3 regions of the Blautia difficilis genome follow, and region 3 is predicted to be linked to each of the others. Evidence: predicted binding sites of a transcription regulator. Region 3 holds the regulator's gene; each other region holds the start of a gene.
The links. Region 3 encodes HrcA, which represses chaperone genes, less so after heat shock. Its sites were predicted from a motif close to TGTTAGCACTCNNNNNNNNNGAGTGCTAACA; they were not measured.
Positions count from the first base shown of each region.

Region 1: a site for HrcA is predicted at 1,960-1,990, ahead of groES (co-chaperone GroES). Genes of this name have one in related genera too.
Region 2: a site for HrcA is predicted at 1,783-1,813, ahead of clpB (ATP-dependent chaperone ClpB). Genes of this name have one in related genera too.

Region 1 is NZ_JACOQG010000017.1:46,783-50,044, reverse strand. It holds gene groL (chaperonin GroEL) at 1-1,533, opposite strand, end outside; gene groES (co-chaperone GroES) at 1,563-1,847, opposite strand; gene codY (GTP-sensing pleiotropic transcriptional regulator CodY) at 2,265-3,050, opposite strand.
Region 2 is NZ_JACOQG010000009.1:77,719-80,980, reverse strand. It holds gene clpB (ATP-dependent chaperone ClpB) at 1-1,695, opposite strand, end outside; gene H8Z82_RS07670 (helix-turn-helix domain-containing protein) at 1,895-2,455, shown strand; gene H8Z82_RS07665 (SIR2 family NAD-dependent protein deacylase) at 2,613-3,262, opposite strand, start outside.
Region 3 is NZ_JACOQG010000012.1:87,779-91,040, reverse strand. It holds gene uvrB (excinuclease ABC subunit UvrB) at 1-733, shown strand, start outside; gene hrcA (heat-inducible transcriptional repressor HrcA) at 1,305-2,345, shown strand; gene grpE (nucleotide exchange factor GrpE) at 2,363-3,004, shown strand; gene dnaK (molecular chaperone DnaK) at 3,065-3,262, shown strand, end outside.

The sequences.
Region 1 (3,262 bases), on a different contig from region 3:
AGACGCAACACTTGTAGCGTTCTGAAGGGCACTTCTTGTAACTTTTGCAGGGTCAAGGATACCTTCGCCTACCATGTCTACATATTTCTCATTAAGAGCATCGAAACCGATTCCTGGTTCAGATTCTCTTACTTTATTAATGATTACAGAGCCTTCCAGTCCTGCATTTGCTGCAATACGGAACAGAGGAGCTTCCAGAGCTTTCAGGATAATGTTTGCACCTGTCTTTTCATCACCTTCCAGAGTTGCTGCAAGTTTTGCAACTTCTTTGGATGCGTGGATGTAAGCAGATCCGCCACCTGCAATGATACCTTCTTCTACTGCTGCTCTTGTAGCTGCAAGAGCATCTTCCAGACGAAGCTTAGCTTCTTTCATTTCTGTCTCAGTGGAAGCACCAACACGGATAACAGCTACGCCGCCAGCCAGTTTTGCAAGTCTTTCCTGTAATTTTTCTTTATCAAATTCAGATTTTGTTTCTTCGATCTGTCCACGGATCTGTGCAACACGGTTTGCGATTGCTTCTTTGTCGCCCATACCATCAACGATAACTGTATTTTCTTTTGCAACTTTAACAGATTTTGCACGTCCTAACTGAGCCATTGTTGTCTCTTTCAGTTCAAGACCAAGTTCTTCGGAGATTACCTGTCCGCCTGTAAGGATTGCGATATCCTGAAGCATTTCTTTTCTTCTGTCGCCATATCCAGGAGCTTTTACAGCTACTACCTGGAAGGTTCCTCTTAATTTGTTTACAATAAGAGTTGTAAGAGCTTCACCTTCTACATCCTCAGCGATGATGAGAAGTTTTGCACCTGCCTGAACAACCTGCTCCAGTAACGGAAGGATTTCCTGGATATTGCTGATCTTTTTGTCTGTGATCAGGATATATGGATCTTCCAGATTTGCTTCCATTTTTTCCATATCTGTTGACATATATGCAGATACATATCCACGATCGAACTGCATACCTTCTACAAGGTCAAGTTCTGTGTGCATTGTCTTGGATTCTTCTACTGTGATAACACCGTCTTTGGAAACTTTTTCCATGGCGTCTGCTACTAACTGTCCAACTGTTTCATCGCTTGCAGAAATAGATGCAACGTTTGCGATCTGTTTCTTTCCGCTGATTGTCTGGCTCATATTTTTGATTGCTTCTACAGCTGTATCTGTAGCTTTCTTCATACCTTTTCTCAGGATGATCGGGTTTGCACCTGCAGCAAGGTTTCTCATTCCTTCATGAACCATAGCCTGTGCAAGAACAGTAGCTGTTGTTGTACCATCACCTGCTACATCGTTTGTTTTGGATGCAACTTCTTTGATCAGCTGTGCACCCATGTTTTCGAATCCGTCTTCCAGTTCGATTTCTTTTGCGATTGTAACACCATCGTTTGTGATAAGCGGAGCACCGTATGGTTTATCAAGAACTACGTTTCTTCCTTTCGGTCCTAATGTTACTCTTACTGTATCAGCTAATTTATTTACACCAGCTTCAAGAGCTGCTCTGGCTTCTGCGCCGAATTTAATTTCTTTTGCCATGATAATATGACCTCCTGTTTAAACTCTGATTATTTAACAATTGCAAGAATATCATTCTGTTTTACAATGATATACTCTGTTCCATCCATTTTTACTTCTGTTCCTGAATATTTGGAGTAGATAACTTTATCACCTACAACTACTTCCATTTTTACTTCTTTGCCATCAACAACTCCGCCAGGTCCTACAGCTACAACTTCAGCCTGCTGTGGTTTCTCCTGTGCCTGTCCCGGAAGAACGATTCCGGATTTTGTTGTCTCTTCTGCTTCAACCTGTTTTAATACAACTCTGTCACCTAAAGGTACTAATGTCATGATCTATGTCCTCCTTTATTCTCCAACTAAAACATTCCTGTTACCGTACCTTTTTTGTTATTGCAAAATATCCGGTAACTGTCTCGGCGCCTTGTCAGATTCTGCCGATTTCTGCTAGCACTCATTTACTTCGAGTGCTAATCACTGTCCATATAATATTGAAAACAAGTAAAATTAGCAACTTCACTGAGTATTATATAATTCAATATATACTCTCTTTTTCTAATTTATACTCTCTTTTTCTTTCTTTTTCTCAATTTCCAAATTATTTTATCCAAATGGGGAAAATCGCCTGCCAGGTTTGCGATGGTATAACTGATATACAATGATAAAGACTGCCCTCTATCCCATATTGTCTAAGGATAAAAGGCAGTCTTAAAACTTAACATTTATTCTCTTCCGGCTTATCTGATGCCATCAGCCTTTCTTGTTTCTCTGAGCCTTGATCTCCTCCAGCTCATCAAAGATCACCTCATTGAGAACCTTTATATAGGTTCCCTTCATACCTGAGGATCTAGATTCGATCACACCTGCACTTTCAAATTTTCTGAGAGCATTAACGATCACAGACCTTGTGATTCCCACCCGGTCAGCAATCTTGCTGGCTACCAGGATTCCCTCATCTCCGTCAAGCTCATCAAAAATATGGATAATCGCCTCCAGTTCTGAGAAGGACAAGGTATTAAATGCAGATTTCACAACCTGCTGTTTTCTGTCTTCCTCTGCGTTCTCCTCATGAACTGCACGCATCATCTCCAGTCCTACGACCGTGGTACCGTACTCACTGACAATGATATCCTCAATATCATAAGGTCTGTCAAATCGATACATAAATACAGTTCCCAGACGCTCACCTGCAATATCAATAGGATTAATAATCCCCTGATAGCTATTTGACACATGTTCAAAACCAAGTGTCTGCAGATTTACATTCTCTTTCGTTGATAAAACTCCCAGAAATCTCTCATTTAATAAAGTATCTACATATCCACCGACCTTATCCTCTATCAGTTCAGTAATCTCATCAACACCCGGACACAAACTGACGCCCAGAACCTTACCTTTCTTACTGAGTACCAGAATATTGGAACTCAAGGTCTCCATCAGTACCTGACAGATATCATTGAACACCACCTTGCTAGAGCTGCTGTTGTGCAGAAGCTTATTGATCTTTCTTGTTTTATCCAGCAACTGAACGCTCATATTGTCCTCCTTTCGCCTTTGTTATGGTTAATCATATATTTATAGTCTAATACTACACGTTTTGATTGAAAATTACAAGATAAATTTTACTATTTTTCATTTTATTTTTGCTTTTCTGAAAATAGATTTCTTTTCCAAATATTATTCAACAAATACATTTTCCCCGATGGTATAGATTTTCTGATATTAAAGTTAAAAAGCGCAAAAAAACA
Region 2 (3,262 bases), on a different contig from region 3:
CTGATCTTCCAGAGTAAGGAGTTTCGCTCTCTCGCCTTCTGTCAGTCTTGTTACAGGAATACCAGTCCATCTGGAAATGATCCTTGCGATCTCATCATCAGTAACTGCCTCATGTACCAGACTTCTGTCACTTTCTTTGACACTCTTTTCTTCGATTTCCAACTGCTGCTGTAATTTCGGAAGTTCACCGTACTGTAACTGTGCAGCCTTCTCCAGATCATAATTCTGTTTTGCTTTCTGGATCTGCTTATTCACATCCTCAATCTGCTCACGAAGCTTCTGTAATTTCTCTACAGAATGCTTCTCATTATCCCACTGTGCTTTCTGGGTATTAAAGGTATCACGAAGCTCTGCCAGCTCCTTCTGAAGTGTTTCCAGACGTTCCTTACTCAGGTTATCTGTCTCTTTCTTCAGTGCAGATTCCTCGATCTCCAGCTGCATGATCTTACGGCGCTGTTCATCCAGCTCTGAAGGCATGGAGTCCAGCTCTGTCTTGATCAGGGCACAGGCCTCATCCACCAGGTCAATAGCCTTATCAGGAAGAAAACGGTCTGTGATATATCTATGTGAAAGTGTAGCTGCTGCAACCAGCGCACTGTCTGTGATCTTAACACCATGGAAGACCTCATATCTCTCCTTCAGACCACGAAGGATGGAAATGGTATCCTCCACTGTAGGTTCATCTACCATAACAGGCTGGAAACGACGTTCCAGAGCGGCATCTTTCTCAATATACTGACGGTACTCATCCAGAGTTGTGGCACCGATACAGTGAAGCTCACCTCTGGCAAGCATAGGCTTCAGCATATTGCTTGCATCCATGGCTCCGTCAGTCTTACCTGCACCGACGATCAGATGTAACTCATCAATGAAAAGAATGATGTTTCCTTCACTCTTCTTTACTTCTTCAAGGACTGCTTTCAGACGTTCCTCAAACTCACCTCTGTATTTGGCACCTGCTACCAGAGCACCCATGTCCAGGGCAAAAATCTTCTTATCCTTCAGACCTTCCGGCACATCCTCTGCCACGATTCGCTGTGCAAGGCCCTCGATTGCTGCAGTCTTACCTACACCAGGCTCACCGATAAGTACAGGATTGTTCTTGGTCTTACGGGAAAGGATTCTGATGATATTACGGATTTCCTCATCACGTCCGATCACAGGATCCAGCTTCTGGTTACGTGCCTTTTCAACTAAATCCTCACCATATTTATTCAAAGTATCATAAGTAGCTTCCGGATTGTCACTGACTACACGCTGATTGCCTCGTACTGTAGAAAGTGCCTGCAGGAAACGTTCCTTAGTAATACCAAATTCCTGAAACAGCTTCTTCATGCTTGGACTTGGATATCTTAATAAAGCAAGGAAGAGATGCTCTACAGAGACATATTCATCTCCCATTGCCTTGGCTTCATCCTCTGCACTGACCAGAGCCTTGTTCAGATACTGTCCGAAACGAAGCTCACCGCCGGATACCTTAACCTTAGCATCCAGTGCCTGATTCAGAGAATTTCTGAAATAATCTTTATCTATCTCCATCTTCTCGATCAGTTTAAGAATCAGGCTGTCTTCCTGTTCCAACAGAGCATATAAAAGATGCTCCTCTTCAATCTCCTGGTTGCCAAACTGATAAGCAACCTTCTCCAGATCCTGGACAGCCTGTACGGATTTCTGTGTGAATTTACTGATATTCATAGGCTAACCCTCCTCTTATATGAGAAATATCTCTCCCGAAGGAGAAATATGTTGTTTTCTTTGTTCTGCATGTAATATAACATATGTTATTAGCACTGTCAAGAGGTGAGTGCTAATTCTTTTGTGAAGAATTTGTTAACGCTACGAACCATCGCTGATAGTACAATAGAATTATCAAATAGAAAGCAGGAAATCTGATATGACGATTGGTGATAAAATAAAAAAAATCCGGACATTCCGGAATATGACACAGGCAGAACTCGGTGCAGCTCTCGGTTGGGGCGACAAAGGTGCAAACCGTCTTGCTCAATACGAAACCAACTACCGGGTTCCCCGTAAAGATCTGGTTACAGAAATGGCTAAGATTCTGGATGTGAATCCACTGACACTGCATGAACCAACTACAATGAATGCTTCTGAACTGATGGAAATTTTGTTCTGGATTGATGAATTTAATCCCGGCATGATCAATCTTTTTCAACTAGAAACTTATCCAGGCGAAAAATCAAATTCCAATGACGATACCTCTAGACTCTACCACAATTCCGATAGTTGGCCTGCTCATCCACCTGTTGGCATGTGGTTTAATTATGGGATTCTTCATGATTTTTTGAAAGAATGGACAATTAGAAAAGAAGAACTGAAATCCGGCGAGATTACCCAAGATGAATATTTTAAATGGAAAATCAACTGGCCACAGACCTGTGATGATTATAGAAAACGAAAACCGTCAAAGCAGTGGCGATGCTCAAACGAATAGAATTTAGCGAAACTTAGCAAAACTTAAATTTATTATATTTTTCTCTTTAACTAATGGAAAAGGCACTGAAAAGCCAATATTTCTACGGTTTTCAGTGCCTTTTTTGCATTGTCCATTCAGAAAAATTAATTGCCCAAATAGAAATATATAAACAACCCTATAGGTTCTCTCTTGCCAGACATATTTCTTTCAGCGCTTCCCCAATATCTCCATCTACCCCGATTGACTTTCCGGCAATTGCTGAAGGAATATAGACTTCTCCTTTATTGAAGGTGATATAAACTGCTTCAGGTTCAGAAGCAGCAAGGCTCATGAAAGGCTCTTTGATCATACGGTTTCGCCATCCCACGCCCAATTCCAGGATCGCTAGTCTTTTACCATGATATTTCTTAATAAAGTTCTGATAGTCTTGCATTTTCTTTTGGAACTGTTCGGTCTGAAAGAATGCATTGCTGTTTGCCATATTGACCGTAACTGGCCCTCCACAGCAGAAACAGCAGGGGACCAGTTCTGAGGGGATCTGTCCGTTTTTTTCAGCTTTCGCCATTTTGAGAATTTCATTCTGGTTTTCGTAAGGATCTGTTCCGCATCCATTCTGGCACCGGGACTGGGTGAGACGGCCTTCCATCTCAAAGACTTTATCCCTGTCAAATCCTGCAGGCACGAAATGGTCCTCGCCATTGGAGGTCACAATAAAATAATCTTTGGAACCAACCAGACGATACAGATCCTCCATTACAGGACCGGGCTGTTCCAGATAACATTTCCGGCTGATCAGTCTGCTGAAAAATGCCCATTTAGATTCTT
Region 3 (3,262 bases):
GAAAGTAGAAGTCCGCCACATTGAAGGACAGATTGACGACCTGATAGGGGAAGTAAACAAAGAAGTGTCAAAGAAACACAAAATCCTGATCACAACCCTCACCAAACGAATGGCAGAAGACCTGACAGAATATATGAAAGAAGTAGGAATCCGGGTCCGCTATCTCCATTCCGATATCGATACCTTAGAGCGTGCCCGCATCATCCGCGATATGCGCCTGGATGTCTTTGATGTACTGGTAGGAATCAACCTCCTCAGGGAAGGTCTGGACATCCCGGAAATCACCCTGGTAGCAATCCTGGATGCAGACAAAGAAGGCTTCCTCCGTTCCGAAACCTCCCTCATCCAGACCATCGGACGAGCTGCCCGAAACAGTGAAGGCCATGTAATCATGTACGCAGACAACATGACCGATTCCATGCACAAAGCCATCACCGAAACCAACCGCCGTCGAACCATCCAGGAAGCCTACAACAAAGAACATGGAATCACTCCGACCACTATCAAAAAAGCAGTCCGCGACCTCATCGCCGTATCCAAAGCAGTAGCCGAAACTGAAGTCCGACTCCAGAAAGACCCAGAGTCCATGACCCGCAAAGAACTCACCAAACTCATCGCCCAGGTAGAAAAACAAATGCGCGCCGCAGCCGCAGACCTCAACTTCGAACAGGCCGCCGAACTCCGCGATAAAATGATCGACCTGAAAAAAAAACTGGATACTTTAGACAAATAATGCTATACCGAGTTTTTATACCTGCACTAGTACAGCGAATATTAAGTAACTGCTATATTGACTTGTCTGATTTTTCATCTGCGCCAATATAGCAGAAACTTAATTTTCGATGCACTAGAAAAGGCGATTCGCCTTTCAGGCGAGAGCCCCGCCTATATGATCATCGTCCTGAACAGTCAGCGGGGAGAAAGTATTGATATTGTGTGCATTTGCAGGATGCTTAGAGATACTTAGTCCGCAGAAATCTGCGTTATGAGCCGGCTGCATCACCTGTCTGAGCGGAGTCTGCGACGGAGCGAGTTTGACAAGCCGGCTCATGCCTTTAGCAGATTTCTGCAGACTTAGTATCTCTTAGCGTCCGAAACCGCACACAATATCAATACTTTCTCCCCGCGTCCCTTTCTATAACATAATCTTAATAATTCCCATTGTTCATAAAATAACAAAAAATTCACAAAATAATATTGACAAACCAAATCAAGAGTGCTATCTTATGAGCATAAGGTGTTAGCACTCCTAAAACATGAGTGCTAACAAACCAAAAACAAAGGCAGTAAAGGAGTGGAACTTCATGGATCAGGAATTAGATGATCGTAAAAAGAAAATACTAAAAGCCATCATCAAAACCTACATGGAAACAGGCGAACCGGTGGGTTCCCGGACCATTTCCAAGTTTGCAGATTTAAATGTAAGCTCTGCCACCATCCGGAATGAGATGTCAGACCTGACAGATATGGGATATATCGTACAGCCCCACACCTCAGCCGGAAGAATTCCTTCTGATAAAGGTTATCGCCTCTACGTAGACGAGCTGATGAAAGAAAAGGAATCAGAGGTTCAGGAAATCAAGGATCTCATGATAGAGAAAACTGATAAACTGGATAAAATGCTGAAACAGGTGGCAAAGGTACTTGCCTCCAATACCAACTATGCAACTATGATTTCTGTTCCACAGTACAGCGGAAGCAAGATTAAATTCATCCAGCTTTCCCGCGTGACACCACTTCAGCTTGTGGCAGTAGTAGTGAGTGATAACAATGTCATCCGAAACCAGATCATCAATCTGGATGAGGAGATGGACGATCAGACAATCCTGAAATTAAATCTTCTTCTTAACACCAACTTAAATGGTGTGCCTATTCAGGACATCAACCTGGGAATGATTGCCCGCCTGAAAGAACAGGCAGGTGTACATGGCTCTGTGGTTGGCACAGTCCTTGATGCAGTAGCAGATACCATCCAGGTAGACGAAGATGATATGCAGATATATACTTCAGGAGCAACCAACATTTTTAAGTATCCGGAGCTTGCAGATACAAGTAAAGCGAGTGGACTGATTTCAGCATTTGAAGAGAAGCAGGATCTGGTAGACCTGGTAAAAGAGAGAATGTCTGATACTGAGAATACAGGAATTCAGGTGTACATTGGTGATGAGATGCCGGTGCAGACCATGAAAGACTGCAGTGTGGTCACAGCCACTTACGAACTTGGAGAAGGAATGCATGGTACCATCGGTATCATCGGTCCCAAGCGTATGGATTACGCAAATGTAGTTGACAGCCTGAAGGCTTTGAAAGTCCAGCTGGACGAACTGATTAAGAAAGAGAGTTAGAAAGGCGGTAATAGAGAGTGTCAGAAGAAACAAAGAACACAGCCCAGGAAGAAGAGACAACAGAGACTCCTGTAACAGAAGAAACTGTTGAAAATGAACCTGAGGTTGTAGAAAACGGTGAAGCTGAAACTGAAGAGATTCCTGTAGAGGATGGCGAGGAAGAAACCTCCCAGGATGATAAAGACAGCAAATCAAAAACTTCTTTCTTCGGTAAGAAGAAAAAAGAAAAAGATAAATTTGAACAGCAGATCGAAGAACTTACAGACAGACTGAAACGAAACATGGCTGAGTTCGATAACTTCCGTAAGAGAACGGAGAAAGAGAAATCCAGCATGTATATCATCGGAGCCAAGGATATTGTTGAGAAAATGCTTCCGGTTGTGGATAACTTCGAGAGAGGTCTTGCACAGGCACCTGAAGGAGATTCTTTTGCAGATGGCATGAAGATGATCTACAAACAGCTGATCACAACATTAGATGAGTTGGGCGTGAAACCGATTGAAGCAGTGGGTAAGGAATTTGATCCGAACTTCCACAACGCAGTGATGCATGTGGAGGACGAAGAAGCCGGTGAGAATATTGTGGTAGAAGAATTCCAGAAGGGTTACACCTACAAGGATTTCGTAGTCCGCCACAGTATGGTAAAAGTAGCCAACTAATTTACATGAAAATATAGAATATATCAAATCTAGTTGAAAATAAACAGGAGGAACAAGATTATGGGAAAAATCATTGGTATTGACTTAGGTACAACAAACAGCTGTGTAGCCGTAATGGAAGGTGGACAGCCAACAGTTATCGCTAATACAGAAGGCGCAAGAACAACACCATCCGTTGTTGCTTTCACAAAAACAGGAGAACGTCTTGTAGGTGAACCTGCAAAACGTCAGGCAGTAACAAACGCAGAGAGAACAATC